One region of the Sinorhizobium alkalisoli genome, then DNA from elsewhere that is predicted to be linked to it. Evidence: predicted binding sites of a transcription regulator. Region 1 holds the regulator's gene; the other holds the start of a gene.
The links. Region 1 encodes LexA, which represses DNA repair genes until DNA is damaged. Its sites were predicted from a motif close to TGTTCNNNNTGTGTTCNG; they were not measured.

Region 1 (15,265 bases):
ATAAGGCTGGCGGTCCCAAAGAGGGTGGCGACATCCGACGGACAGCCGGTCACGATCAGCATCGGCGTTTCGGCGACGCTTGCGGATGGCACCGGGATTCGCGAACTGCTGTCGGAGGCGGATGTTCGCCTCTATGCGGCCAAAAGCGCCGGCCGCAACCACGTCGTCGGCCGCTGACCGCCGCTACGGCGTGCGCTAGATCCCGACATTCGGGCGATCGATGATCTCGCGAAGCGAAAAGCTCGAATTGATCTTCACGACATGCGGCAGCGCCGACAGCCAGTCGCGGTGGATCCGTTCGTAATCCTCGAGGTCCTTTGCCGCCACACGCAGGATGTAGTCGTATTCTCCGGACATCAGATAGCACACCAGCACATTGGGGCAGAGTTTCACCGCCGCCTCGAATTCGGCGAGCGTCTTGGCGAATTGCCCCGACAGCGAAATATGCACGATGACCATGATCTTGTAGTCGAGCGCCTTGTGGGCGATGCGGGCATGGTAGCCGGCGATAGTGCCGGACTTCTCGAGCAGATCCACCCGCCGCGAACAGGCGGATGGCGAGAGGCCGATCCTTGCGGCGAGGTCCGCATTTGATATCCGTCCGTTCTGCTGCAGCACACGCAGGATCGAACGATCAATGGCGTCGAGGTCACTCATTCGTGCTTTCGTTCAGAAATGGCGCTCATCGCGCAATAATACACGAATCTCATGCGCGGCCAGCCCCCTCTTTGCAAGGACATTCGGGGCGTCATCTGTTTTGCTGGGTTTCCCAGCCCATGCGGCGAAGGCCAACAGATAGGAGAGGAACGCAAGGATGCGTGTCGGTTGCCCGAAGGAAATCAAGAATCATGAATATCGCGTCGGCCTGACGCCCGGGTCGGTGAGGGAATATATCGCCCATGGTCACGAGGTCATCGTGGAGACCAAGGCCGGGGCAGGGATCGGGGCGGACGACGACGCCTACCGCGCGGCCGGCGCGCGGATCGTACCGATGGCCAAGGACGTGTTCGAGAAGTCGGACATGGTCGTCAAGGTCAAGGAGCCGCAGCCGTCCGAATGGGCGCAGTTGCGCGAGGGTCAAATCCTCTACACCTATCTGCACCTGGCGCCCGATCCCGAACAGACACGGGGACTTCTGAATTCGGGCGTCACCGCAATCGCTTACGAGACGGTCACGGACGAGCGCGGCGGCCTGCCGCTGCTTGCGCCGATGTCGGAGGTGGCCGGCAGGCTTTCCATCCAGGCCGGTGCCACCTCCCTGCAAAAGGCGAATGGCGGCCGCGGCGTCCTGCTCGGCGGCGTGCCCGGCGTGCTCCCGGCCAAGGTCACGATCATCGGCGGCGGCGTTGTCGGCCTGCACGCGGCGAAGATGGCGGTCGGCCTCGGCGCCGATGTTTCGATCCTCGACCGGTCGATCCCGCGCCTGCGTCAGCTCGACGATATTTTCAACGGCCGCATCCACACGCGTTATTCGACCATCGATGCGCTGGAGGAGGAGGTGTTCTCCGCCGACCTCGTGGTCGGCGCCGTGCTCATTCCGGGTGCCGCCGCGCCCAAGCTCGTCACGCGCGAAATGCTCTCGGGCATGAAGAAGGGTGCCGTTGTCGTCGATGTGGCGATCGACCAAGGCGGCTGCTTCGAGACCTCGCATGCGACCACCCATTCCGAGCCGACCTATGAGGTCGACGGGATCGTGCACTATTGCGTTGCCAACATGCCGGGTGCCGTGCCGATCACCTCGGCCCAGGCGCTCAACAACGCGACGCTGCACTACGGGCTTCAGCTCGCCGATCGCGGCCTGAAGGCAATCGCTGAAGATCGGCACCTGCGGGCGGGTCTCAACGTGCATCGGGGCCGCGTGACGAACGCCGCCGTCGCAGAGGCTCTCGGATATGATGCCTTCGCGCCTGAAGCGGTGCTCAACGTCGCCTGACGGGGTTCGACGGCCTGTCTGTCTGCCTGTAACAGCAGTGCCGTGAAACTGGCAAAGGGCTGTGCACCTCAAAAGACGCACAGCCCTGTCGTGTTTCTCCACTCGGCTGCTTCAGCACCTTTCGATGCGGCACTGGTAGCAATTGTATTTGGCGGATCGCACATGCACGAAGGCGACGTCCGGCCGCGCCAGTAACTCCTCGGCGCGCTGCTCGAGCTGTTCCTGCGGTATGACGCCCCCGGTCCCGTAGACGATGCGTTCATCCGCGCCATAACCGCGAAGCAGGTAATCCTTGCTGGATGTGAGAACGGGCGGCATAGTTTGTCCATCCGCGGCGGCGGGGCATTCCTCGGCATGAAGGAAGATAGGTCCCATTTCAGCGTAAGGCTGGACTGACAAAAAGGGGCGATATGCCAAAATCAGATAGGGCTGATCCGCCTCGACATTGCTGAGGCAATGCCGGCAAGGCACACCATCACCGTCCGAAATGTGCCGCTCGGGCAGATTGCCATTGGCATCGCGCCCGCCCCGCCAGATCCGCTGCGCCTCTTCGGCCGGCATGCAAATGTAGCGCAAAGTCATTGAGCATTCTCCTCATGAAAAGCTATCGAGGACAATGCGCCTTGGTGACCGGTCGCGACACCCGAAACTTGCCGCGCCCGTATGGTTAGTTACAGCTTCTTGGCGAAAGCGAGCAGTTCGTCGTCCGTCAGCGGCTCAATGGTAACTTCTCCCGTCGCGACGGGCGAGAAACCGAATTGCTGATAGAGCTGCAGCGCACGGGGGTGGTCGAGGCTGTTGGTCGAGACCGTGACCTTGGACGGGTCCATAGCCCAGGCGGCAAACAAGGTCTGCAGCAGGAACCATTTTCCCAAGCCCAGCCCGAGCGCATGTTCCATCAGCCCGAAATGGGTGATTTCCACGATGTCCTCATCCCGCTGCTGAAGTTCGAAGAAGCCGGCCGGCGCGCCGTTGACGTAGAGAACGCTCAGCGACGTCGCCTTGTCATGCAGCACGGCCGCCAGTTCCTGATCGTTCATGCGCAGGCGGTCCGTCCAGTGCCAACGCTTGCCGACGCCCAGATAGAGAAAGTGGTAGTAGGCAAGGGGGATATCGAGTACGCGGAGGATCGCCGTATGGAGGTTCACAGGCATCGGCAGGCTCTGCTTCGGCGGCGACGTCATTTCGAGCTCGGTGACTTGTGCCGTGATTGCGGCAGGCTTCGATCCTTGCATGGTTTTCACTCTCTACCGATTGCGACGGGCGTATCGGGACGAGCGCCCCACTCCGACCAGGAGCCATCATAGAGCGTATTGTCCGTATGTCCCAATGATTGGAGCGCAAGTGTGATGATCGCGGCGGTAACGCCGGATCCGCAGGTGGTGACGACCGGCTTCGCCAGGTCGATCCCGGCATCCGCAAATATCGTGCGCAGCGATTCGAGGTTCTTGAGCTTTCCGCTCTCGGAGAAAACGCCGGAGGGCAGGCTCCTGGCGCCGGGCATATGGCCCGACCGCATCCCCGCGCGCGGCTCCGGCTCCTCGCCTGTGAAGCGGCCGGCGCTGCGGGCATCGGCAATCTGCGCCAGACGGTTTTCGACGATGTCCCTCATGCGCTCGAAGGAGGTGACGGCCTGCTCGTTCACGGCCGTGTGGAACCTGCGTCGTGCGGGGTTTGGAACCTCGGCCGTGGTCGGACGGCCATCCGCCCTCCAGCCATCCATGCCGCCGTCGAGGACGTAGACGTGCTTCGCGCCCATGATCCGGAACATCCACCAGACCCTCGGCGCCGTGAAGATGCCGGGGCCGTCATAGACGACGATCGTGTCCTCTTCGCCAATACCCATGGCGCCGACGGCCTCGGCGAAGGCTTCAGCCGAGGGCAGCGTGTGGGGCAGTCCGCTCGTCTGGTCCGCGATCGCATCCTGATCGAAGAATACCGCACCGGGGATATGAGCCGCCTTATATTCCGCCTTGGGGTCTCGGTTCTGCGCCGGCAGGTACCAGGCGGCATCGACGATCTTGGTCCCGGGATCGCCGAGGCGTTGCTCCAGCCAGTCGGCGGAGACAACGAAGACGCTCCTGTTGTTCTTGTCATTCATCTCGTCACTCCACGAATCTGATGCCTGTCGCCCGCGGCGCGCGCAGCAGAGGCAACGACATGCACAAAAATCAACGATCTAAAGCGCGTCGAACGAACGCCCTTTAGACGGCAGCGCGATCGTCCGGCGTTCCGAATCGTATGCGAAACCGCCGGTTCTCCTTACCCTTCTTTTCGATCTTTGCGATATGGATCGCGCCGACCTCCTGGGTCTCGGAGACATGGGTGCCGCCGCAGGGCTGACTGTCGATAGCAGAGTTCTCGCCGATGCAGACAAGGCTCACGCGCCCGAGCCCGACGGGAGGGCGGACATTCTTCGATTTGACGATGCCGGGATTGGCGGCGAGTTCCTCGTCCGTGATCCATTGCACGTAGACCGGGTGGTTTTCGTCGACGAGCTTCATCAGGGCCGCTGTCACCTGTTCCTTGTCTATCGTTTCGCTCATGTCGAAATCGACGCGGCTTTCCTCCACGCCGACGGCGGCGCCGGTGATCGGATAGGGGCAGACGACGGAAAGCAGGTGGCAGGCCGTGTGCATGCGCATCAGCCGATAGCGACGCGGCCAGTCGATGTGCAGGACGAGCTTCTCGCCGACGGCCGGCTGCGGCTGCCCGAGGTTGGGCAGATGCACGATGACGTCCTTGGTGGCGCCATGCCGCGTGTCGGCGATGACGATGCGACTCCCGTCCTCGCGCTCGAGAAAGCCCGTGTCGCCCGGCTGGCCGCCGGAGGCGGCGTAGAAGCAGGTCTGGTCCAGTTCGATCCCGCCATCCTCCAGGAGCCCCGTGACCTGCGCCTCGCAGGTCGACAGATAGAAATCATTACGGAAAAGGGCGGTCACGCTTCTGGTCATCGATCACTCGACTGGTTCGTAGGGAACAGTGATGCTCGAGGTCCGCGCAAGCCAGCCGGGCACCGGCAGGCCCTTCGAGTTGAGAAAGTCGGGGTTGAAGAGCTTCGATTGATAGCGGTTGCCATAGTCGCACAGGATCGTCACGATCGTATGCCCGGGCCCGAGTTCCCGCGCCAGCCGCACGGCGCCGGCAATGTTGATCCCGGTGGAACCGCCGACGCAGATGCCTTCCTCCTCGATCAGGTCGAAGACGTAGGGCACGGCTTCCGTATCGGGGATCTGGTAGGCGAAGTCCGGTGTGAATCCCTCGAGATTGGCGGTGATTCGGCCCTGGCCAATGCCTTCGGTAATCGAGCTGCCGCTCGCCTTCAGCTCGCCATGCGCATAATAGTTGTAAAGGGCGGCGCCTTCCGGATCGGCAATGCCGATCTTGACGTCGGGATTTCGGGCGCGCAGCCCCTCGGCCACCCCGGCGAGCGTGCCGCCGGAGCCGACGGCGCAGATGAAGCCGTCGATCTTGCCATCGGTGTCCCGCCAGATCTCCGGCGCGGTCGTGTCGACATGCGCCTGCCGGTTGGCGACGTTGTCGAACTGGTTCGCCCAGATGGCGCCGTTTGGCTCGGTGCTGGCGAGTTCCTCCGCCAGCCGCCCGGAAATCTTCACATAGTTGTTGGGGTTCTTGTAAGGCACCGCCGGGACCTCCACCAGTTCGGCGCCCATCAGGCGAAGCGCATCCTTCTTTTCCTCGCTCTGGGTCTCCGGGATGACGATGACCGTGCGATAGCCCAAGGCGCTTCCCACGACGGCAAGGCCGATGCCCGTATTGCCGGCCGTGCCTTCGACGATCACGCCGCCCGGCCGGAGCGTGCCGGCTCTCTCGGCGGCGCGGATGATCCAGAGGGCTGCCCGGTCCTTCACCGACTGTCCAGGATTGAGAAATTCCGCCTTGCCGAGGATGTTGCAGCCGGTGGCTTCGGAGACGGCCTTGAGCCGGATCAACGGCGTATTGCCGATTGCTTCAAGCACGGACGGAAGAACACGCATTTTAAGAAACCTCGCGCTGAACGGAACGTATGCCGAGCCTCAAGCCAAGCACTAACCAGGATTGACGGCAAGCCGATAAACATTTCGTGCGGGTATATCGGTCGCCGAAATGTTGGCGTCTTTTCCGCCTAGCCTGTTGAATAAACAAGAAATAGCGTTTCGAAGCTTTCTTGTCCCGGGCAAAAATCGTCTCCGCGGTCAAATGATGGGCGGGAAGCGGAGGTGCAGGCGGCATTGCCGTCGCAGCGGTCGGCCTTGGATGAAAGGTCGGGCTTTGCGGGGAGAGGCAAAGTCCCAACGGATGCGAGGAGGAGATGACGACTGCTTTTACCGCCCGCCCAGAGCACGGTCTGGCATGGATAACCGGCGCGAGTTCGGGAATCGGGCGCGCCGTGGCCCTGCAACTCGTCGAGGAAGGCTATTGCGTCGTCGTCACGGCGCGCAGCCACGACAAGTTGGTCGCTCTGCAGCACGAAGCGACAGGGCCGGGGAAAATGATCGTCCTCGACGGGGACGTGACCCACCCCCATGACATGGAGCGGGTGATCACGGCGATCGAATACGAGCATGGACAGGTGGCGCTCGCGATCCTCAATGCGGGCGTCGCAATCCCCGTGCGTGGTGACGATCTGCATCACGATGCCTTCGACAGGAGTTTCGCCGTCAACCTCCAGGGCGTTGTCAATTGCCTTGTGCCGCTCGTCGAACATATGAAAGCGAAGGGGCATGGGCAGATCGCCATCGTCTCCTCCGTTGCGGGCTATGGCGGCCTGCCCATGAACGCCGCCTACGGTGCGACCAAGGCAGCTCTCATCAACATGGCCGAGAGCCTTAAATTCGATCTCGACCAAATCGGCATACGCCTGCAACTGATCTGTCCGGGATTCGTCGATACACGCGGCGCCGTAAAGGGCGATTTCCCGCGACCCGCACTCGTCAGCGCCGAGACGGCGGCGGCGCGGATTTCGCAAGGGCTGAAGTCCGGACGCTTCGAGATCACCTTCCCGAAACGCTTCACCTATCTCGTCAAGCTGCTCAAGTTTCTGCCCTATGGGGTCTATTTTCCGGTTCTCCGCTGGCTGATGCCGTGGCGGGCACCGCGCAACACGGCGCCCAAGCACAAGGAGTCCCGTTCAAAGGGACGGCCGCGTCAGGCGGTGTGAAGCACCAGCACCGCACCGAAGATCAGGCAGAGACCGATCCACCCGATCGGCTTCAATCTCTGGCCAAAGAGAAGGCGGCCCGAGATCGCCGTTCCAAATATGCCGGTAGCGCCCAGCACGGCATAGGCGATCGCCAATTCCATGCCTTTGACGGCCTCCGCGAGCAGCGCAAAGGCGGCGAGCACGAGCGCAATCGAAAGCACACCCCAGCCGCGGTGACTAAAGCCGTTCGATCTCGAGGAGGCGAGGTTGGCAGCCACGTCGAAAAGGCCGGCCAGCACTGCGAAGGCGAAGGAGGAGAAGGAAAAGACTGGCATGCTCATGCCGCGCTTTCCTCGTCCTGCACCTTGCCGGCATTGACGAGAAGGATACCGGACACGGCCATGGAGAGGCCGAGCATCTCGCGACCGGTCAGCACGTGATCGAAGACCATGACCGAGACGAGCGTGATCAGCGCGACGCCCGAGCCTTCCCAGATCGCGTAGGCGACCCCGACGGGAATCGTCTTCACCGCCATAGCAAGAAACACGTAGGAGAGCGCGATCGAGCCATACATGACCGCATGGCCGACATAGGCGCCCCCGGCGGCCTTCATGGCGGTGAGGCCGGCGATTTCGGTGCCAATGGCGAGAATCAGGAAAAACCACGCGAAGCGCATCCGGAACCTCTGATGGACCTGTGGCGCCGTGCGTTTTTCAGGGCACACAGAGGACGCTGTAAATCATTGGATCTGCGCATCGATTTTCGGCCGATGCGCTAGCAAACGAAAAGAGCCACTCCGGCCTTCGCCGCGAATGGCTCTTCGAAACTGGCTCCCCGGGCCGGATTCGAACCGGCGACCTATCGATTAACAGTCGAGTGCTCTACCGCTGAGCTACCAGGGATCATCTGCGCCGCAGAAGTGAGGCTGCTAATACAAATGCTTTTTCGATTTGCCAAGCGATTTTTCAAAAAAAATTGAAAGCGCCGCTTGCTCGGCTGTGGAGAAAGCACCAATTCTGGGAAAGTCGCAGGAAGGAAGCAATGGCGAAGAAGAAGCATTTCGGTATCGATCCGAAAACGCGGGAAATCATTCTCGGTACATGGCGCGTCGGCCTGCCCGACTCGCCGGCCCTCAGGGTGACGATTGGGCTTCTGCTCATTGCTGGCGGTGTTCTCGGCTTCCTGCCGGTCCTCGGCTTCTGGATGATACCGCTCGGGCTGCTGGTGCTGTCGCACGACATACCGGTTGTGCGCCGCGCACGCCGACGACTCGCCGTGTGGTGGGCCCGCTGGCGCGGCAATACCGAGAAAACGTCGGGGAAGTAGAATTGCGATCTCGGGCTAGCTGGCCCGTGAAACGTTGAGTGCGTCCGGAACGCCCTCGACCGCGTGAAGTCTGCGCTTCGGCCGCAGATACGGCTCTAGGACCGTGTGGACGTGCCCCTCGTTGGGCAGCGCCGCCGGATCGTTCAAGGTTCTGGCGAGTTTGAGAAACAGCTTCTCACGCATTTGCCGCAGTCTGAAGCCGTTGGCCCTGCGGCTGAGAGCGAAAATGCGCAACGGGCTTTTTTCACCGGTCCCGTCGATGCACATCAGTTCCTCAAAACCGCGACGGTCCGTCACTACGAAGTTGCCGGCATTGCAATCCATCAGCACGATGTGAAGCCGGCGACAGCGCTCGAAAAGTTCGTCAATCATCGCCAGGTGCCTGGCCGTCAACCGCCCCGCCAGCGCCAGGTCGCGCAAGGTTGGGGCCAACTGTCCGTTTGCCATAGTGATCTTCTCGACCACGAGACCGAGGCCGTGTTCGGTCTGAACGAAGCCCAGCACTCCGGGGATGGGGAGATCGGCTGTGTCGGACAGGGTGAACTTTCGGGCCTGTTCGATGAACTCGTCGACTTCGCGTCGAAATGTCCGGTAGGCACCGAACCGCTTGAAGCGATCGATGAAGCGCAGCATCCGCGTCGATTGGCGCTCGCCGCTGTTGCCCCTGATTCTGAGAACCTTGACCAAAATATTCGGGTAGAGGTCATGCTCGAAAACACACCGCTGGTGCCCGCCTGCACATTGGTGCCAGTCGGAAAGGGAGATCTTGCCGTCGAACATGTCCTCGCCCATTAAGTGTGAAAGTTTTGTGACAAAACAGCGCCGGTTGAGGAAAATCAAGGAAAATCCTACCTTATGGGTGAGTTTATTGCGATCGAACTGGGAGGCTGGGCATTCCAGTGTCCAACCTCCTTTTACGATGGGCCGAGACGAGGGGTGCGTTTTTCGGAAATTGCCTCTTGCGGTTCATCTCGAATGATTCTAAACGCTCGCCACGACTTGATATTTCTTGTCGATGAGGCCTCGTGGCGGAGTGGTGACGCAGAGGACTGCAAATCCTTGTACCCCGGTTCAATTCCGGGCGAGGCCTCCAAATTCCCCTGATGATCCGGCTGGTGGCACCGATGTGCGCCGGCAAATTTCTTGGCAAGTGATCTTCAGCCGCTGCGGCAACGGCCGCTTGCCTGCAGAATGTCGATTCCGGCCTGACCGGGCCGCCGCTTTACCACCGCCTGATCGTCGGAGCGCGTTGGTCAGGCGGAATCGCCCGCCGCATGGTCAAGCGATACCGCGAGCGTGGCCGCGAGAACGGTGTGCGCGCAATCCGATCCAGCAAGACTCCATAGGCAGCGCTTTGGAGGAACTTTCATCGGACCCATGGATCGCGTCGAGATCGCAACAAGGAGGAGAGTCCATGGGCAAACCCAGGACTGCAGATCCGACCGGCCAAGCCATGCCGTCTCCCACATGAAAGCCGAACCCGAGGGAGATTGAGCTGGGCCCGAAACCGATACGATAACCGGGGAGAATACCCGTGGCGCCGACCGTCCACCTGCGGACGGCTCTACGCCCATGCGGGGATGGGGGGAGGCAGCCAGACGAAAGTACTCGGCGCTGGTCGGCCGCAACGTCGAGCGGAACGTCTACCGCCCAAGGCTTCGGACGATAACTGTTGCCCACTCGATCACGCACTGTGCGCAAATACCCATGCATCGGCCAAACGAAACGGCTCCGATCACCGGGGCGATGGGCTAGTGATACCGCCGTATCAGCCCGACCAGTTTGCCCTGGATTTTCACCCGGTCCGGTCCGAATATCCGGGTCTCATAGGCCGGGTTCGCCGCTTCGAGGGCAATCGACGCACCTTTCCGGCGGAATCGCTTCAGGGTCGCTTCTTCGTCATCGATCAGTGCCACGACGATATCGCCCGGACTGGCCGTGCTCGCGTTGCGGATGATCACGGTGTCGCCATCGAGGATGCCGGCCTCGATCATCGAATCGCCCTTGATTTCCAGTGCGTAATGTTCACCGTTGCCGATCATGTCGAGCGGAACGGAAACCTCGTGCGTATTGTTCTGGATCGCAGAAATTGGGACGCCGGCGGCGATGCGCCCCATCACGGGAACCGCAATCGAGGACGTCTCTGCGGGTGGCGCCTCGACCCTGGGCGCGGCAGATGGCTTGCCCAGGCTGCCCTCGATGACGCTCGGCGAAAAGCCGCGCCTTGGCTGCGCCGGTGTCGTATAGGCTTCCGGCAGCTTGATGACTTCAAGTGCGCGTGCCCGATTGGGAAGCCGGCGAATGAAGCCCCGCTCCTCGAGCGCAGTGATCAACCGGTGGATGCCCGACTTCGACGCAAGATCGAGCGCGTCTTTCATTTCATCGAAGGACGGCGGGACTCCCGACTCTTTCATTCGTTCATGAATGAAGAGAAGCAATTCCTGTTGCTTGCGGGTCAGCATGGCGCGTCACTCCAGAATCGCGAAACAAATCAAGAACAGACACTATCCGTTCCATTTGTGTTCCGCAAGTGCCTAACATTCCGTGAATATTGCCATGCTGAATTGGGCGGCGTCGCTTTGCCGGGGCCGACAAGCCATTGGGCTGTCGGGCGATGGAGCGTTGATGTGGCGCCCGATCAATAGGCGAGGCGCAGACCCCCGGGACTGAGAACGTCGAAGTCAGGCTCAGGGTAGGGGCCGTACCACTGCGCGTAGGTCGTGTTGCCCGTAGCGCCGGTGGTGGCGCATCCCCAAAGTGACAGGAGCGCCAATGCTGCAACCGCCATCAGAGTTTTAGAGGACATGATTTTCTCCACTCGCGGGAGTTGCCGACACGAAAAGATGCAGACCCCAACTGTCCCTCAATTCGCCAGCGATGGCAAGGAAACCTTGGTGGCCGAAACCAGCATTTTGTGTTCCCGGTAAACGACTTGGCGCAATGCGCCTCGGCGAAGAAACCTGCCGCCGCCGCCGGGCAGATCGGGCATCACGGCTCCGGGCTGGACAAAGAGAAGAATGGTGGAGTCGAAGGGAGTCGAACCCTCGACCTCCGCAGTGCGATTGCGGCGCTCTCCCAACTGAGCTACGACCCCGGCAGGCCTGGACTATATAGAAGAATTCCACGGCGCGCGCCAGCCCGCTCGGCTGAATTGGCCGAACGTGCTCGAGACGTCGGCAGACAGTCGAGTCCGAATGGGAGCAGGTGCCGGGTCGGACAAAGTTCACGCTGGCGGATGGGGTGGGATTCGAACCCACGGACGGTTGCCCGTCGCCGGTTTTCAAGACCGGTGCCTTAAACCGCTCGGCCACCCATCCGGGCAGCGCGTTATTGCGCGAAGTGCGGTTCGTTGCAAGATTTAAGCTCGCCGCCCGCACGAATTTCTTCGGCCTCTGCCGCTTGGTACTGCGCATCTCCGTCGGTCTGGTATTTACGTTTTGTAAACCATAACGAGAAAAACCCGGCGCGATCTCGCCTAGAAATTCGTATTTTTGCCTTGTTGTTGTCATCATTACACGATTGTCCCTTTCCGGGACGTCGAAAGATCCGCGGGGGTGAAATGCGGATCGTTCGGGCACGAATTTCGCGAATGACCTTGGGGACAGATGATATCTCGTAGAAAAGCGGCATGCCTTGCGAGGGGATTGCGCCTCGCTGCAATTCCACTGCTTTGCGCAGCACTAGCGGCCTGCGGTTCGACGTCCAGCGTCAAGAAGAGCAAGTCGAGAAGCAAGGAATATTTCGCCGAATCGGTCTACGGGGTCAAAGCAAGTCCGCGAGTGGCCAACGGGCGCAACATTCCGAAGGGCGGCGGGCGATTCCAGGTCGGCAATGCCTATCAGGTCAAGGGCAAGTGGTATCAGCCGAAGGAGGAGCCGGGCTACAACAAGACCGGCATGGCCTCCTGGTACGGCTCGGCCTTTCATGGCCGGCTGACGGCGAATGGCGAGGTCTATGACAAGTATCACCTCTCCGCGGCGCATCCCACGTTCCCTTTGCCGAGCTATGCTCGCGTGACCAATCTCGAGAACGGCAGCTCCGTCATTGTGCGGGTGAACGATCGCGGGCCCTATGAATTCGGCCGGATCATCGATGTCTCCTCGAAGACCGCCGACCTGCTCGATATCAAGCGCAAGGGAAGTGCCCAGGTACGCGTGCAATATGTCGGCCGAGCCCCGCTCGAGGGCAACGACATGCCTTATCTCATGGCGTCTTACGTTACCAAGGGCGATCGCGGCCCTCGCATCGCGCCGGAAGGGCAGATCGCGACGGGGGTCATGGTGGCTTCGAACGAACCGCTGCGCGATCAGGCACAGGACCTTGGGACTCTGACGATTCCGGCGAAATCGACGCTTGGCGCAACGAGGTCGTTGAATGCGCTCACGGCGCCGCCTGCAGCGTCGCCGGCATCGGCCGCGCTTGCCGAGTTCATGATGCTGCCGGAGATCGGGCCGGTTCCCTCCGAGCGCCCGGAATGGATCCCGTTGCCGGATGGCAACATGGCCTATGCCGCCGCCTATGTCGAAGTCCGGGTCAGTGACAGGGCTTCGCCATTCGAACTGATCATGGCCGATCCGGACCCGCTGACGTCCGACTCCATTCGGGCCTACGCAAAGCGGCAGAACCGGGGCGTTCTGGCCGATTGACGCCGGTTGAATAGGTCTGGCGGCGCTGCTATGCCCGTGAAGAAACCGGAGTTTCTCATGCGCATTGTGTGGCTGGCGATCGTGGGTGTCCTTGCAGCGGTCGTCGCAGGTGATGCGGAGGCACAGGCGCCTGCCTTCGACACCAAGGCGAAACAGATCTATCTCGTCGATGCGGAGACCGGGAGCGTGCTCTTTGCGCGCGGCGAGAACGAGCCCGTGCCACCGGCGTCGCTTGCAAAGCTCATGACGATGGAACTGGTCTTCGAGGCCCTCGACAAGGGGGAACTGACGCCGCACGCGACCTTCGAAGTTTCGGAACACGCCTGGCGCACGGGCGGAGCGCCATCCGGCACCGCGACCATGTTTGCCGCGATCAAGTCGAAGGTCGCGGTCGCGGATCTCATGCAAGGTGCGATTGTACAGCTGGCGAACGACGCCTGCATTGTTCTGGCCGAGGGAATGGCGGGCAGCGAGACGGCCTTTGCCGAACGGATGACGGAGCGGGCTCGCGAACTCGGCATGCCGGTCGCGACATTCAAGAACGCGACCGGACTGCCGGACCCCGGAAACAAGATGACCATGCGCGAACTCGTCACGCTTTCGCGGCATTTGCACGAGGCGCATCCGCATTATTACCGCCTCTATTCCCAGCCGGATTTCGAGTGGAACAAGATCTTCCAGCGCAACAAGAATCCGCTGATCGCCGCCAATGTCGGCGTCGACGGGCTGGCGACGGGATTTGCGGAAGGCTTCGGCTTCTCGGTCGCCGCTTCGATGCAGCGCGGAGAGCGCCGTGTCTATCTCGCAATGGGCGGCCTTGAGAGCGATAAGGAGAGGACCGAGGAGAGCCGCCGCGTCCTCGAATGGGCAATGACGAACTTCGAGAAGCGGCGGATTTTTGCCGGTGGCGAAACGATCGGTGAAGCGAGCGTCTATGGCGGGGCGGCATCCCACGTCGCGCTTGTCGCCGGCGGACCCGTGGACGTGTTGCTGCCGGTCAACAATCCGGAGCGGCTGACCGCCCGCATCGTCTACCGGTGGCCTCTCAGCGCGCCGGTGGCCGCAGGACAGGAGGTCGGCGTCGTCAAGCTCTGGAACGGAGAAGAGCTCGTCAAGGAAGTTCCAGTCCGCACAGCCGATGCCGTCGAGCCGGGCACGCTGACGAGCCGTGCGCTTGACGCCTTGCAGGAACTTCTCTTTTTCTGGCTGTGACAATTGCACGCCGTGACGGTTTCTTCCGGCAGACCAATCGGCTAAACAGAGGGCAGGAATACGCCGATCTGGAAGAGCATGTGTCGCTGACAAAGGGTTTGTTCGTAACGTTCGAAGGCGGAGAAGGGGCGGGCAAGTCGACCCAGATGCGCCTGCTTGCCGATTCGCTCAGCGCGCGGGGTTATGCCGTGCTGACGACGCGGGAACCCGGCGGGTCCGCCGGTGCAGAGGCGGTTCGCCACGTGCTTCTTTCGGGGGCGGCGGAGTCCTTTGGCGTGCGTATGGAGGCGATCCTCTTCGCCGCCGCGCGTAGCGACCATGTCGAGCAGGTGATCCGGCCGGCGCTCGGAAGGAGGACGATCGTCCTTTGCGACCGGTTCATGGATTCCTCGCGCGTCTATCAGGGGATTACCGGCAATCTCGAGGCGAGCTTCATCGAGACACTGGAGCGCGTCGCCGTCAATGGCGTCGTTCCCGATCTCACGATCATCTTCGACCTCCCGGCCATTGTAGGCCTCGAGCGCGCGCGTCGCCGCGCCGCCGATCAAGGGCCGGACCGCTTCGAAAAGGAGCAGTTGGAAACGCATGAGAAGCGGCGCGAAGCCTTTCTCGATATTGCCGAGACCGATCCGGAGCGCTGCCGGGTCGTGGACGCGACGCGCCCGCCGGAGGTGATCGCTGCAGACGTGCTGGACCTTGTGGCGGCGCTGCTGCCGAGCGAGGACGCGGCGCGCGCATCCGCGGCGGAAGTGGCCACATGACAGCAGAACGCCCAGGGGTGCTGGACGGGGCGATCGCGCCGGCCGAAAACAGCAGGCTCTTCGGCCATGGTGAGGCCGAAGTCTTCCTCGCGCAGAGCTACAAGTCCGGCAAGGGGCATCACGCGGTCCTCATCGAAGGGCCGGAGGGCATCGGCAAGGCGACGCTCGCCTTTCGCTTCGCCAAACACGTGCTTTGCCATCCGGAGCCGACGGAGGCGCCCGACCGGCTCGGCGACCCGGATCC
Region 2 (15,265 bases), on a different replicon from region 1:
GTGCCGCCTCGCGAGTTTCTGATCGTTTAATGCCGAAAGGCACTTTCGTGATTGGACTTCGCGGCCGGTTGGAGTCACGCTGAGTAGGCCTATGAGGCTGAAAAGGGGGACCAACTATCGTCTGAGTAGGAGGTCACAATGAAGCACCATGCAATCGACGAACTGCAAATCGTCGCCGAGGTCAATCAGGACTTTCCCCGTCGGGCTTTGTCGCGCAGCGAGCGTCTGGAGCGCTGGGCAGAGCTTCTGGAGCAGAACCCTCAGAGACGGCTTTCGACGCTGCACGAGACCGAGTATCAGCCGGCACGCGTTCGCGCGACCATGCGCGGCGACGGTACGCCGATCTCCGTAGCGTTCGAAGATCCCGTTCTGCGGGCGGCTGGGCTGGATAATGATAGCTACGGCGAGGCGAAGCGGTTCTTCGAATTGAGCGACGAGCAATTGCACAAGGTTATTTGCTATTGCCATTTCGGTGCGACGGTTAGTGCATCGACCGCAGCGCGTCACATCCGCACGATGCTGGTCGAGAAACAGCCGGGCCTGTTCGCTCGCCTGCGCCAGATATTCCTCGGCTAAGCTGGCGGCGTCTACAGGCAGGTGGTCAAGGCGGCGATCAAGTCGGCCGCGAGGAAGCTCTTTGCGAGCCATCGACCGAGGATGACCTCTGCCCGGACAGCGTCATAGCGGGGGAGGCACTTCGTCGCTACAGCGCCGGTGTCTTCAGAGGCATGTGGTCTGCGGTAGCGGCGAAGTGTAGTGCTGCGCCACGTATCGTATAGCGCTTGAGGCTCGCGGCAAGTCGGCCGCGGCAGTGGCGCCTGCCTTCATACATCATGAATGCTCCAGTTCAGGTGTTTCGTCGCCTCTTTTGATCGGGAAGCGAGCACTTCGCGTGTGACCGCTTTGCAAAGCCGGTTGATTCGGGCCTCGGATGACACGATCTTCATGTGACATGAATGCGGAGGCTTTCGATGAATGAGGAAGCGCACCACTATTGCGTCTTCGAAACCGCCGGCGGATTCTGCGGCATCGCCTGGAGCGGGCGCGGCATCACCCGCTTTCAGCTGCCGACGAAAACCGCGGCCATGACCGAACGGCTGCTGTTGCGCCGCCTTTTCAAGGGCGAACCGCACGCGTCGCCGCCCAGAGTGCAGGAAACGATCACTGCCGTCCGACGATATTTCGACGGGAGCGAGACGGATTTTTCCGCAGTTGATCTCGACCTCGAAGGGCAGGACGCATTCTTCGTGAAAGTCTATGCAGCGGCGCGACAGATCCCATGGGGGCATACCACCACCTATGGCGCGTTGGCGAAGGCCCTCGGAGGCGGCCCCGAGACTGCGCGCGATGTCGGCCTGGCGATGGCCGGAAATCCGGTAGCCCTGATCATCCCCTGCCATCGCGTGCTGGCCGCCGGCGGCAAGATCGGCGGCTTCTCGGCGCCCGGCGGTGTGTCCGCCAAGCTGCGTATGCTCCAACTGGAAGGCGTTCATCTGCACGCGCCGGAACCCGCTCAGCGATCCCTGGCATTTTGAACGATGGCAGATTGTGCCCGGCAGTGGCGTCGTGCATGCTTGTATATATCGGCTCCGATTCAAGGATGCCGCAAGCGGAGGTTGCTATGCAATCTTTATCGGATGCACTTCTGAATTCAACCGATGGCAGCGAAGGAAGGTGGCCCGTCCAGCGGCGGCACGTCCTGGATTGGCTGGTGAACGAGACGCGCGGCGAGCGCTACATCGACAATATCTTTGTCGAGATGTGCATGAAACTGGCGGAGGCCGGTGTGCCGGTCGCGCGCGCGACGCTGCATTTCCGGATTCATCATCCGCAATGGATAGGCGCGCGGATCCTGTGGCGGAAGGGATTGTCCGAAGCCGAAATCGACCTCTACAATTACGGGACCGAGGACAGTTCGCAATACCTGAACAGCCCACTTTACGAGATCAACAACGGAGCGTCCGAGGTGCGGCACTCTCTCGAAGGTTCCTCCCGCGATGGAGCGGAATACGCGCTTTACGACGATCTGCGGGCTGAGGGCATCACCGAGTACATCGCCTGGCCGCTGGAGCACACGCTCGGCAAACAGCACGTCATCACCTTCGCCAGCGACCGGCAAGGCGGCTTTCGCCCGGGCGACATAGAACTCTTCAAGGACGTGTTGCCGGCCTTGTCGCTCGTCAGCGAGATCAGGCTGAAGAACCGTCTCGCACGTACACTTCTCGAAACCTATGTCGGCCCGCATGCGAGCGAACAGATCCTGGCGGGAGCGACGACGCGCGGCACTGGCGTGACGGTTGGCGCCGCCATTCTGATCTGCGACCTGCGCGATTTCACCAGGTTGTCGGATCTCTGGCCGCGCGACGACGTGATCGACCTGTTGAACGGTTATTTCGACGCCATGTCGGAGCCGATCGAGCGCCATGGCGGCGAGATTCTGAAATTCATGGGCGACGGGCTCCTGGCAATCTTCCCGCTCAGTGACCCGTGCGCCTGCAGCAACCTGCTCGGCGCCATCGCGGAGGCGCAGGCAGCTCTTGCCGAGCTCAACGAGGAGAACCTGCGCAAAGGTCGTGAGCCGCTCGGTTACGGCATCGGCGTCCATGTGGGGGACGTGATGTATGGCAATATCGGCTCGCGCAAGCGCCTCGACTTCACCGTCATAGGACCCGCAGTCAACGTCGCCTCGCGCCTCGAGAGCCTGACCAAGGAACTCAAGCGTCCGGTTCTTCTTTCACGCGCCTTCGTCGAAAGGGCGGGATGCGCCGCACAGTTGGAAAGTCTCGGCTCCCATGCGTTGCGCGGACTCGACCACCCGGTCGACATCTTTGCCTTTTCCGGCAGAAGATAGCGCAAGGCTCCGTTCTGCAAAGCGCGGGGCCTTCGATCGCGAAATCGGCGGGTTGTCGCGTGCTGCCGTACGCTTCGATCGACGTCGATTTCGGCGCGGCCGAGATCCCGAAAGCGTACTGCGACTGTGCAAAACCGCTTTACATCCACGGCACTGTTTGATTTGTCAGACACAGTCATTCGTCACGATTGCCGGGGAGAAGCTGGATGAGGTTTTTGCGCTATGGACCTGAAGGGGCGGAGAAGCCGGGCGTATTGGATGGCGCCGGCCGAATCCGCGATCTCTCCGGCGTAATCGCCGATATTTCAGGTCCGGCCATCGCCGATCTCGCATGGGCGGACGGACTCGAGATCGAGAGCCTGCCGGCGGTCGATAGTGCGCAGCGCCTCGGCGCCTGCGTCGCCGGCACCGGCAAGTTCATCTGCATCGGACTCAACTATGCCGACCATGCTGCCGAGTCCGGCCTGGAGGTTCCGCCCGAGCCCGTCATCTTCATGAAGGCGACCTCGGCGATCACGGGGCCGAACGACAATGTCATCATTCCGCGCGGCTCGGTCGCCACCGATTGGGAAGTCGAACTCGGCGTCGTCATCGGCAAGAAGGCAAAATATGTTGACCAGGCCGAAGCGCTCGATCACGTCGCCGGCTACTGTGTCGTAAACGATGTCTCGGAGCGCGATTTCCAGGCGAGGCGATCGGGCCAGTGGACGAAGGGCAAATCCTGCGACTCCTTCGGCCCCATCGGTCCGTGGCTCGTCACCCGTGACGAAATTGCCAATCCGCAGAACCTGAAGATGTGGCTCACCGTCAATGGTGTGACGAAGCAGAACGGCACGACCGAGACCATGGTCTATGGCGTCTCGTACCTCGTCAGCTATCTGTCGCAGTTCATGACCCTGCATCCGGGCGACATCATCTCTACCGGCACGCCGCCCGGCGTGGGCCTGGGGTTCAAGCCGCCGCAATATCTCAAGCCCGGCGACGTCATCGAGCTTGGCATCGAGGGGCTCGGCACACAGAAGCAGATGGTGGTCGCGGACTGATCGAGCCGATAGCGCCGCGGTTCAGGCGTGCAAAGGTCGCGGCGAGAAGAAGTGTGGAAGGCAATACAGTGGGCGGAAAGGCGCGTCGCCCTCTACCTAATCCTTCAATTTTCCCTGCCGCTTCAGTTGCTGCTCCCGGAAGAAGATGAACAGGCCGGAGGCGACGATAAGGCCGGCGCCCAGCACCATCGACAGGCGTGGGCTGTCGCCGAAGACCAGCCAGCCGAAGACGATCGCCCAGAAGAGCAGTGTATATTGCAGCGGCGCGACGGTCGCTGCATCGGCGAGCTTCAAGGCCCGGTTGACGAGAACATGGGCGAGCATGGCGACGACGCCGAGGAGGCCGAGCAAAGCGGTGTCGAGTGGGTTCAGCGGCGTCCAATCGAAGGGCGCCCAGAGGAGGCCGGCAATCGCCGCGCCAACGACCTGCCAGAACGCGAGGGTCGTGTCCGGCGTTCCGCGTAGCGAGCGTCCGGAAACCATCATGAAGGCGAAGCACATGCTGCCGAAGATGGAGACCAGCGCCGGCAACGTCAGGGCTTGCGAGGAGGGCTCGAGCGCAATGATGACGCCGACGAAGCCGATGGCGATTGCTGTCCACCGCCGCCAGCCGACGGGCTCCTTCAGCACCAGCGGCGAAACGGCTGCCACGTAAATCGGCGCGGCCAGCCAATAGGTCATGACATCGGCGAGCGGCAGGGAGATGACGGCGAAATAAAAGGCGAAGACCTCCGCTGTCGAGGCGAACACGCGGGCAAGCTGGAGGCCCGGCCTTTCAACCGCGACAAGCCTTTTCGGTCCGCGGGTCCAGAGGAACGGAAAGAGCACGAGACCCGCGGCGATGCTGCGGATCAGCACCACCTGTCCGACCGAATAGGTTGCCACCAGCCATTTGCCCATGACGTCGTTCAGCGAAAACATCAGCATGCCGAGAAACATGATCAGCACGCCGGCGCGAGCGGTGCCGGGCGCGGCGGAAACGGAAGCGGTATCGACGGCCATAACGAGATCCTCGTGAAACCCAGCCATTGGCACATTCGGGCGCTGCGATCCATGCACGGTTTTTGATCAATTCATCAGCTTCGCGAATGAATGCATCGGCGTGAATTCCTTCGCTTTGCATTCAAGGCCTCTCCTCCGATCGCCTGCCGCCGGTAACGCGGTTGAACGATGCGACGATCCGCTTCTCGGCCTCCACAACAAAGAGCAGGGCGACGCCGATGGCTACGATCATCATTCCATCGGTGAATGAGACGGCCCGGCTGCCGAAGATCAAGTGCATCGGTGGCAGGTAGGTGAAGGCGAATTGTGCTGCAACGACAGTCGCGACGCCGATCAGGACCGCACGGGTGCCGAGGACGCCCTGCCATGTCAGGGACGTACCGTGCACATAGCGGACACTGAACAGGTAGAAGATTTCCATGACGACCAGCGTGTTCACGGCCATGGTGCGCGCGGTTTCGACCGATAGCCCGCGCGAGACGGCCCAGGCGTAAATGCCGAAGGTGCCGGCGACCATCAGCACCGAGACGAACAGGATTCGCCATAGTAGTCGCCTGGAGAGGATTCTCTCTCCTGGGGGGCGGGCCGGCCGTTGCATGGCGCCGGGTTCCGTCGGTTCGAAGGCCAGGGTCAGGCCGAGGGCGACGGCCGTTACCATATTGATCCAGAGGATTTGCACGGGGGTGACGGGCAGGGCCAGCCCGAACAGGATCGCCAGCACAATGGTGAAGGCCTCGCCGCCATTTGTCGGCAAGGTCCAGGCGATCACCTTGGTGAGATTGTCGTAGACCGTGCGCCCCTCGCGCACGGCCGAGACGATCGAGGCGAAATTGTCGTCGGCGAGCACCATGTCGCTCGCCTCCTTGGCGGCTTCCGTCCCCTTGCAGCCCATGGCGACCCCGACATCCGCGCGCTTCAAGGCTGGGGCGTCGTTCACCCCATCGCCGGTCATGGCGACGGTCGACCCATCCGCCTGCAGCGCCTCCACCAGGCGCAGCTTCTGCTCCGGACTGGTGCGGGCGAAGACCGTCGCCTCCCTGGCGTGTCTGCGGATTCCGGCCTCTCCCGCATTGTCCAGATCCTGCCCGGTGACGCACTTTGGTGCGTCCGCGAGCCCGAGTTGCAGGGCGACCGCGCGTGCCGTTGCGGCATGATCTCCGGTAATCATCTTCACCCGGATGCCCGCGGCCCGGCATTCGGCGACAGCAGCGATGGCCTCGGGACGCGGCGGGTCGATGAGCCCGACGAGACCGAGCAAAATGAGATCGTGCTCCACATCCGCTGGCGCGATTTCGCGGGTGCCATGCCGCATCGGACGGTGCGCCAATGCGATCACCCGCTGACCGGCGTCGCCCATCGCCTGTATCCTGTCGTGCCAGTCGGCGGTATCCAGCGATTGCTCGCCGTCGAAGCTTGCGACGCGGCTGCACATGGCGAGGATGCGCTCAGGCGCGCCCTTCGCGTAGACCACGGGCGGGCGACCATTGCGGGCATTGAGCGTTGCCATGTACCGATGGCGGGAATCGAAGGGGATCTCGTCGAGGCGGACAAAGCCGGTCCGCGCCGCCGCGGCGTCGTGCCCGGCCTTTATCGCCAATGTGACGAGCGCCCCTTCCATCGGGTCGCCGTTGACCGTCCACTCCTCGCCGCGTTCCTCGAGATGCGCGTCGTTGCAGAGAAGTGCGGCGAGCGACAGTTCTTCAAGAACCGGATCGGCGGCCGGGTCCAGCGCCCTGCGCCCGCCGATCCGGAAGCTGCCTTCCGGCCGGTAACCGGCTCCGTCCACCTCGATCTCGCGGTCGGCCGTGCGAATGGCGCTCACAGTCATTTCGTTGCGTGTGAGCGTGCCGGTCTTGTCGGAGCATATCACGGAGACGGAACCCAGCGTTTCGACGGCGGGCAGGCGGCGAATGATGGCGTTTCGGCGCGCCATGCGCTGGACCCCGACGGCCAGGGTGATGGTCATGACCGCGGGGAGACCTTCGGGAATTGCTGCGACGGCCAGGCCGACCACCGTCATGAAGGCGTCTTCCAGCCGGTAGGAGCGGATGAGTACGGCATAGGCGAAGACGAGGGTGGAAAGGCCGAGGACGGTGATCGTGATCTGCCTGGCGAATTGGCCCATCTGTCGGACAAGCGGGGTGGCGATACGTTCCACCGCGCCAATCAAGGAACTGATCCGCCCGAGTTCGGTCTGCGCACCCGTCGCGACGGCAACACCCGCCCCCTGTCCGGCGGCAACAAAGGTGCCCGAGAAGGCCATGGAAAACCGGTCGCCGAGCGTCACGTCGCCGGCGACAGGCCTGATCGACTTGTCGACGGGCACGGACTCGCCGGTGAGAACGGCCTCATCGATGCGCAGATTGCGCGCCTTTATGAGCCTGAGGTCGGCGGGCACACGGTCGCCGGCTTCGAGCAGAACGATATCGCCCGGCACCACTTCGTCTGCCCTGATGGTGGCGCGATGGCCGTCGCGGACGACGGAAGACTGTGGATCGATCATGGCCCGGATCGCATCCAGCGCCCTCTCCGCGCGACCTTCCTGAACGAAGCCTATGACGGCGTTGATAAGTACAACGGCGAAGATGACCAGGGAGTCCGGCCCGTGGCCGATGGCGGCAGCAATCAGGCCGGCGGTCAGCAGAACGTAGATGAGCAGGTCGTGGAATTGCAGCAGGAAGCGCCTCAGGACGCCCCGGGGCGGGCCAGCCGGCAGGCGATTGGGGCCGCAGGTTTCCAACCGGTGGCCTGCTTCCTCCGCGGAGAGACCGCTCGCATCCGTGCGAAGCACGTCGAGGACGGCTTCCGGCGCGACGGCGTGCCAGGCGAGCTCGGGCGCGACCGTCCTATTGGTTGTGGCGGATGTATTCTCAGTTTCGGTCGAGTCCGATGGCTGGGACGCTGTCGTCGACGCCGCATCATGCATAGCTGCTGGACTCCTCGGAATGCAGTCGTTGGTGCTTACCGGTCGATGATCGCCTTTCGCGGAATATCGTGTGTTCGAGCGAGCCTGACCACGTTTAGTGCCGGCGCTCTTGAGCATCGGCCAGTCAAGCCTATCTGATGCGCTGTAGGCGATCCTTGAGCGAGATCAACGCTCCCGCACCAAACGGCTTGGGGGATCGCCACGACCGTTCGCCCATCTCGATGCGGACATATGAAAGGAGGCAGGCGATGACCTTCAGTTTGATCAGCCCCGCATTCGCTGACGGCCAGCCAATTCCCAGCAAGCATACCCGTTTCGGAGAGAACCTGTTCCCGCCTCTGAAGTGGACGGGCACGCCGGCGGGCACGCAGAGCTTCGCCCTCGTCATTGAGGACCCGGACGCCGTGAGCGGCCTTTTCCGCCATTGCGCGATCATCAACATCCCGGGCAATTGGACCGAACTTCAGCAGTCTGTCGATACCGGCCCTGAACACGGTATCAAGTTCATCAAGAACGATTTCGGCAATGCGCGCTACGACGGGCCACAGCCACCGCCCGGAACCGGCACTCACCATTATAAGTTCAGGCTGGCGGCTCTCGACGTCGGCAACCTCTCGATACCAGAGGAAGTCGGCGCCGCCGAGGCCTGGAAACGGGCTAGCAAGCATAGGATCGCCGAGGCCACGCTCGTCGGTACCTGCGAGCGTTGATGGACGCGGCGTTCAGAGGCCCGGTTCGGCGCTTCAGTTGGTTAGAACTTCCGGCTGAGGAACGTGGAGTTCGCCAGGCCGAAACGCCAGGGCTGCTCGACGGCTTTCGAAATGCCAATGCGAAGGCCGGCGGAGATTTCCGGCCTTGATTCGGGAACACGCAGGCGAAAAGGCTCCTGCCGGAGCGGCAGGCCGTTCTGTTCCCGGGTGATCGCCAGGGCTTGGCCGACACGGCCCGGTCCCGAGCACAGAAGCCGGTCCCGGGAAACACCGCGTCTCTCACGCATCGCCTCCAGCCCCCATTTCGGTTCGATCGCCCGGATCAGCACCGCGCTGCCGGGCAGGCAAACGAAGTTCAAGCACCAGTGAAGGCCGTAGGACAGATAAACATAGGCGTGCGCGGAGGGACCGAACATGGCGCGATTACGCTCGGTCGTGCCGCCGAAGCTGTGCGACGCCGCGTCGTCCCGCAGGTAGGCCTCGGTTTCGACGATAATGCCGCCGGCGCCAGACACTGTAAGTTCCGCGCCGATCAGATCAGACGCGACTTCGACGGCGTTCCGCGAAAAGAATGTGTCGTCCCATACCAATGAATGTTCCTTCCAACTGTGCCGCCCTTATGTAGGCGCATCGGCGCTTCTCGCCAATCTTGTAGCGCTGCGCGGTCCTTGAGAACTTTCCGAGAACATCCGAAGCAAGTAATGTGTGCGTCGGTGGCGATGCTTGCCTGACGGGCAGGGATGGCAAGGTAGAAAGGATCGTGGTGCGATGGCGCAAAGATCAGGCAATGCGGATCTGCCGCTGCATGGTGGGCGCGTGCCGAAATGGCTCGGCGACCGCATGACACGTCTTGGCGTGCTTATTGCCGAGGCGATCGTACACCACTATGGCCGCGACGAGTTTCTGAGGCGGCTTGCCCAGCCCTTCTGGTTTCAGTCTTTCGGCGCCGTCATGGGCATGGATTGGCACTCGTCCGGCATTACCACCAGCGTGATCGGCGCGATGAAACGTGGATTGACGCCGCGTGCCGGCGAACTCGGCATCCATGTTTGCGGCGGCCGTGGTCAGCATTCCCGCAAGACGCCGGCCGAACTCTCGGCAATCGGAGATCGTGTCGGCTTCGATGGCCTCCTGCTTGCCGATGCAAGCCGGCTTGTCGCCAAAGTCGACAGTGCCGCCGTGCAGGATGGGTTCGATCTTTACCTGCACGGTTTCATCGTTACCGACGACGCCAAGTGGGTCGTCGTCCAGCAAGGCATGAATGGGGACCGGCGGCAGGCACGCCGTTATCACTGGCTCTCGGAAGGACTGGAGAGCTTCGTGGATTCTCCCCATGCAGCAATCGAAGGGAGGGGGCAGGGCGAGATCGTCAATCTTGCGGACCGGCGCGCCGCCGCTTCGCGCCAGGGCCAACTCGCGCTCCTCAGTTCGCTCGGCCCCGACGGGCTGATCCGCGAAGTTGCGAGAATCGAGACGCGCGGGGCTGTGCCGATCGCGCAGAGCCAGCCGACCTTGCCGCATCTGATCATGCCGGCCCATCACGATGTGCGCGAGAGCGACGTCAATCTCCGGCGCCTGCACGGCAATCTTGCGGCTGCCGCCGATCGAGGGCCAAAGGACTTCGAGGAACTGCTGATGGTGCCGGGCGTCGGGGCGCGCACCGTCAAGGCGCTCGCCTTGGTCGCCGAGGTGGTCCATGGCGCCCCCTTCCGGTTTTCCGATCCCGCCCGATTTTCGCTTGCCCATGGGGGCAAGGACCGCCACCCCTTTCCGGTGCCGCTCAAGGTCTATGACGAAACCATCAATGTCATGAAGTCGGCGGTAAGGAAGGGCCGGCTCGGGCGGGATGAGGAGCTTGCGGCTCTGAAGCGGCTCGACGACCAGTCGCGCCGGCTGGAGCGCTACGCCACCGGGCCGGACCTCAAGGAAATCGTCGCCGGAGAGTTCAGGGACTCGCCACGTTTCGGCGGGCGAAGCGTCTTCGGCTGGGAGCAAAGCCGCGAGGGCCGGCCGGCCGAATGTGACGGGTCCGAGGTCGCGCCCGGGACTGGTACTGACCGGTGCAAATATCCGGGCTGACAGCGCCACCCCTCGCTTGGCGACAGCCCGAAGAACATCCTGCCTTCCGGAACTTCCTTGCCCGGTCGCCGTTTCCACGAGGGTAAATGTTTCTACTCAAAAATAGGTATGTGGACCGTTCTAAAGAGTGAGAAAACCGCGCATAATTCCCGCCAGTTCCAAGATCGATCAGGGAGGCTTCCATGCAAACGCAAGAGTGCCTGCAGCTTCATTTCGATGTTCGAAGCGGCCGGGCGCTACTGACCTATGGTGACAGGGAATATCTCTTGCCGGAAGTCTATTCGACCAAGGAGAAGGCGCAGACTGCCGCACAGCATTTCGCTTGGGAAGAGCTTGGTTGGAAGCATCGGGCATCAGACATTCGGGGCGCTTCCGAGGTACCGGTGTGGTTGCGCTGACGACAGCCGACGCGGGTGAACGGCCATGGGTAAGAAGCCAGAGACCAAAGCCCATTGGTCCAAGAAGTTCAGAGCGACGCGATGGACCTCGAGCCGGGGGTCTTCACACTCGACGATCCCAAAGAAATCGCGCATTCTTTGAAGCGGTCGGCGGAGGCGAGCGATCGCCGCAAAGCAAGCCCCTTCCGCTCGGCCATCTCCATGTTGACGTTCTACATCAACAGGGCGGGTGCGGGGCTGAACGGCGACCGGCGTCATATTCTCGAAAGGGCGAAGAACGAACTGCGAAGAGATTTCGGTCGGGCGCCCAGGTGAGGCGGAGCTTGCCGAATATTGGCGAAGGGGGAAGCCTTTCATGCCCTACAAGCTTTACTATTGGGGCGGGATACCCGGGAGAGGCGAATTCGTGCGCCTCGCATTCGAGGCGGCGGGCACCGACTATGTCGATGTTGCCCGCCTGCCGGGCGGCTTACAGGAGATGCTGGCACTGATGAAGGATCCGGGTGCCGCTTCCATCCCTTTCGCGCCGCCCTTTCTGGTGGATCGCGATCTCTTGATCTCGCAGGTTGCCAATATCCTGTTTTATCTCGGACCGCGGCTCGGTCTCGCACCGCAGGACGAAGGGCTGCGTCACGTCGCCAATGGTCTGCAGTTGACGATCACCGACCTGCTTGCCGAAATTCACGATACGCGTCACCCGATCAGCGTGTCACTCTATTATGAGCAGCAGAAGCCGGAATCGCTGCGGCGGTCGGCGGAGTTTCTCAACAATCGGCTGCCGAAGTTCCTCGGCTATTTCGAACGCATTCTCAACCGGAACCCCGCGGGGCGGGAGCATGCTGTCGGGAAGGAGCTGAGCTATGTCGATCTCTCGTTGTTTCACCTCGTCGAGGGACTTCGCTATGCATTCCCGAACGCCATGCGGGTGCATGAGCCGCGCGTACCAGCCTTGGTCGCCCTGCATGACTCCGTTGCGGCCCGACCGCGAATCCACCGCTATCTGGCGTCGGATCGCCGTCTTGCGTTCAACGAATCCTGCATCTTTCGTCGCTACCCGGAGCTCGACCAGCAGGTCTGAGCCGGAAGCCAGTTGAGCCGACGGAACAAACAAGCGGCGCCTGTCGTTACAGTTAAACCAGTAGTGCAGTCCAACGGAGAGGTGACCATATGGAAAATCACGAGGAAGAGCTGATCAGGCGCCGAGCCTACGCCATTTGGGAGCAGGAAGGCTGCCCCGAGGGCCAGCATATGCGGCATTGGGAGCAGGCCTTCCGCGAAATGCTGGGGCAAAGCGGTTCGGCGCCGAATCTCGGGAATGGCGGCGCTAGGCCGTCTAAACGGTCGCCGTCGCCCCGGCGCAAAGCCCCTAAAAGCGGCGCCGGAAGTCAGTAGAGGTCATTGCAGGATGCCGGTGCCCGCGCCGGCATCCTGAACGTGCCGATCGTGCGGACGACTGATCTTCCGTTCCCGGCTTTGCTGCTCATTCGGGGCAGCGAGTTCCACGAAGTGTTTCCGGAGAGCGAGATGCAACAAACACAGTCAAATGGCGGAGACCGCGCGAGGGCACCGGAGATGCCGCCCTCCGCGCAGGACCATGGCAGTGACGAAAGGATCGGGCACCACCATCCGATCGATGCACGGAGTGAAGATTGGGAGGCGGTGGGCGATCACGCCGTCCGCTACGACGACGGCGCTGGTGGCGAGGCCTGGAACAGGACCCTGGGCGGCAATACCAATTCCGGAATGGCCCGGCTGCTTGCGATTATTGCGCTCTTTATTGTGGTTGGTGCGTCATTGTTCTGGCTTTTCGCCGGATAAGCCAAGCGGGCAGGTCCGCCGGCGCGAACACCGCCCGTAAGGGCCGAAACGGCTTATTGCTGCGCCGGCTGGGAACTTTGAAGTTTCTCCTGCACCTTTTTGGCGAGTGCCGGATCGTTCTGCGCGGCGGTCAGGATGCTCGTATATTCCTCGACGGAAATCGGCGAGGCTTCGACTGCCTTGACCATCTCCTGATTGGCCTCGGTCTGCAGCTTCTCCTTTGTCGACGCGTCCGTCTCAGAACCAATCTTTGTCGAATATGCCTGCCTGACTTTGTCGACCTGGAGATAGGCGACGGCGAAGGCCTCGAGCTTCTGGTCGCTGATAGGCGCGCTTGTGGCGCCGGTCTGGCCTTGCACGGGCTCGGCCTGCTGCGCTTGGGCGAGTTCCAGTGCAACTGCGGGACTGAAGACCATCAAACTGAAGGCTGCAGCGGTCAACGATGCAACGGATGTGCGACGAGTGAGCATGTTCATTCCTCTCTAACCTGCATGACGTGATCGGCAGCAAAACCGCCTGCTTATCGCTCCCGAATCGAATTCGAACGGGAAGCGAGCGGGACCATGCAGGGCGCAAGAGGGCTCGATTGGGCGGTGGCGGGGCAATTTGCTGACCATTGAGCGGCAGCTTTGTGGCCCACATCGCAAATGATATGGGCGGCATCGTGCATTGCGCGTGTCATACTGCGCAATGCTGCACGCGAGGCAGCCTTTACGGCTCCTGTCTTACACTGCGGGCAAAGGCTTGCTCGCACGGATCGCATAGCGGTGCTGGCTCTTGCGCGCGAGCCCTTTGAAAAAGTTCCAGTTCTTCGCCTGCATACGGTGTATCTCGCCGAGATCGGTGTCGACCTCGATATCCGTGAAGCCGGCCCTGCGCAGGAGATCGACGACTGCCTCGGCGCGTGCGCCATTGGCAAAATGGACGCGCGAAAGAATGCTGCGGTGCGCTTCCATCATCTCCCGCGAGTGCATCGGCGTGTCTGGCCCGAATATCCTCGCGCGCTGGCCCCAGGCGCTCAGCTTTCCGAAGAATCGCTCGAGCGCATTCGTGTTGACGAAATCGCCGTCGACGATCAGCACCCGGCCGCCGGGTTTCAATACGCGCAGCCATTCCGCGAAGGCCGAGGCCGGATCGACCAGCGTCCAGACGAGATGCCGGTTGACGATGACGTCATACCGGTCATCCGGCTCCATCGTGTTCTCCGCGTCGCCGATGCGGAAGGAAATCGAACGTTTTCGGTCCTTCGCCTTGCGGCGGGCGCGCTCGAGCATAGGCTCGGCCCAGTCGAGGCCTGTCACCTTGAACCCGAGGTCGTCCAGCAGATGAGAGATCACCCCGGTTCCGCTCGCCAGGTCCAGTGCCGGGCGTCCGCCGCCGTGCCCGAGGTGCCGCAGGAAAAGACGGTGCCAGGCGGCGCGCTCCTCCTCGGAGAAGATTTCATGCCCCGGAGAAAGATCGAATGTGGCGGCGCGCTCCGACCAATAGGCCTTGATCTCGTCGCGAAGATCGTAATTTCGCCGCTCTGCCACGTCGCTCATGTCTGTCACTGCTCCTTCACGTTTGGAAGCGTTCTAAAAGATAATTGTTGACTGATAAAGTCATGAAATATTAGATCGCGTCAAAATTTCAGCGGAGCGACAAACAATGAAAGTTTTCAACAGGGCGGCTGCGGCTGCCGCGGGTCTTTGCGTGCTTTTTTCGAGCCCGGCACTCGCTGAAACGGTCAAGGTGACCGACGTCACCGGTCGTGAGGTCGAAGTCAATGTGCCGATTGAGCACGTGATTCTCGGAGAGGGACGCCAGATCTACTTTGTTGGCGCCCTCGACAAGGAGGAGCCTTTCAAACGCGTCGTCGGCTGGCGTGACGATTTCACGAAGGCCGATCCCGAGAGCTACGCCGCCTTTCTCGCCAAGTATCCGCAGATCGCCAAACTGCCCACCTTCGGCGGCATGAAGGATGGGACCTTCGACATCGAGCAGGCGGTCGCCCTGAAGCCCGACGTGATGCTGATGAATATCGACGCCAAGACGGCGACGGAAGAGGCGGGCCACATTGAGAAACTCGAAAAGGTCGGCATCCCGCTCGTCTATGTGGATTTCCGCGAAAAGCCGATGGAAAACACCGAGCCCAGCATGCGCCTGATCGGCAAGCTGTTCGGCAAGGAGGAAAAGGCCGAGGAATTCATCAGGTTCCGCGCCGAGCAGATCGCCAAGGTGACGGATGTCCTGTCGAAGGCCAATCCGGAGAGGCCGCTCGTCTTCATGGAGCGCGCCGGCGGCTATTCCGACGATTGCTGCATGTCTTTCGGTGACGAGAACTTCGGCAAGATGGTCGAGTTTGCCGGCGGCAGAAACATGGCGAAGGATATCATCCCGGGCACCTTCGGCACGGTCAATCCAGAACAGATCATTGCCGCGAACCCGGACCAGGTGAT

Region 2: EKH55_RS26595 (DUF763 domain-containing protein) is a predicted target of LexA. The motif match lies at 9,203-9,220, and genes of this name have one in related genera.

What each region holds. Positions count from the first base shown of each region.
Region 1 is NZ_CP034909.1:1,390,160-1,405,424, forward strand. Features, by position in the region: gene EKH55_RS06875 (GGDEF domain-containing protein) at 1-177, shown strand, start outside; gene EKH55_RS06880 (Lrp/AsnC family transcriptional regulator) at 196-657, opposite strand; gene ald (alanine dehydrogenase) at 815-1,933, shown strand; gene EKH55_RS06890 (DUF1203 domain-containing protein) at 2,045-2,515, opposite strand; gene EKH55_RS06895 (GNAT family N-acetyltransferase) at 2,605-3,168, opposite strand; gene sseA (3-mercaptopyruvate sulfurtransferase) at 3,174-4,034, opposite strand; gene EKH55_RS06905 (alanyl-tRNA editing protein) at 4,138-4,887, opposite strand; gene EKH55_RS06910 (cysteine synthase A) at 4,891-5,931, opposite strand; gene EKH55_RS06920 (SDR family NAD(P)-dependent oxidoreductase) at 6,246-7,094, shown strand; gene EKH55_RS06925 (SMR family transporter) at 7,082-7,411, opposite strand; gene EKH55_RS06930 (SMR family transporter) at 7,414-7,752, opposite strand; tRNA gene EKH55_RS06935 (tRNA-Asn) at 7,904-7,978, opposite strand; gene EKH55_RS06940 (hypothetical protein) at 8,118-8,402, shown strand; gene EKH55_RS06945 (YrbL family protein) at 8,418-9,242, opposite strand; tRNA gene EKH55_RS06950 (tRNA-Cys) at 9,422-9,495, shown strand; gene lexA (transcriptional repressor LexA) at 10,154-10,864, opposite strand; gene EKH55_RS29340 (hypothetical protein) at 11,041-11,208, opposite strand; tRNA gene EKH55_RS06960 (tRNA-Ala) at 11,421-11,496, opposite strand; tRNA gene EKH55_RS06965 (tRNA-Ser) at 11,632-11,719, opposite strand; gene EKH55_RS29345 (hypothetical protein) at 11,730-12,083, opposite strand; gene EKH55_RS06970 (septal ring lytic transglycosylase RlpA family protein) at 12,008-13,048, shown strand; gene EKH55_RS06975 (D-alanyl-D-alanine carboxypeptidase family protein) at 13,106-14,260, shown strand; gene tmk (dTMP kinase) at 14,341-15,021, shown strand; gene EKH55_RS06985 (DNA polymerase III subunit delta') at 15,018-15,265, shown strand, end outside.
Region 2 is NZ_CP034910.1:1,888,004-1,903,268, reverse strand. Features, by position in the region: gene EKH55_RS26635 (hypothetical protein) at 139-576, shown strand; gene EKH55_RS26630 (methylated-DNA--[protein]-cysteine S-methyltransferase) at 972-1,535, shown strand; gene EKH55_RS26625 (adenylate/guanylate cyclase domain-containing protein) at 1,622-2,851, shown strand; gene EKH55_RS26620 (fumarylacetoacetate hydrolase family protein) at 3,058-3,894, shown strand; gene EKH55_RS26615 (DMT family transporter) at 3,991-4,896, opposite strand; gene EKH55_RS26610 (cation-transporting P-type ATPase) at 5,018-7,822, opposite strand; gene EKH55_RS26605 (YbhB/YbcL family Raf kinase inhibitor-like protein) at 8,071-8,532, shown strand; gene EKH55_RS26600 (DNA-3-methyladenine glycosylase) at 8,574-9,122, opposite strand; gene EKH55_RS26595 (DUF763 domain-containing protein) at 9,301-10,611, shown strand; gene EKH55_RS26590 (hypothetical protein) at 10,794-11,009, shown strand; gene EKH55_RS26585 (DUF3175 domain-containing protein) at 11,091-11,324, shown strand; gene EKH55_RS26580 (glutathione S-transferase) at 11,365-12,087, shown strand; gene EKH55_RS26575 (DUF2934 domain-containing protein) at 12,177-12,401, shown strand; gene EKH55_RS26570 (hypothetical protein) at 12,408-12,827, shown strand; gene EKH55_RS26565 (DUF4168 domain-containing protein) at 12,881-13,297, opposite strand; gene EKH55_RS26560 (class I SAM-dependent methyltransferase) at 13,553-14,368, opposite strand; gene EKH55_RS26555 (ABC transporter substrate-binding protein) at 14,475-15,265, shown strand, end outside.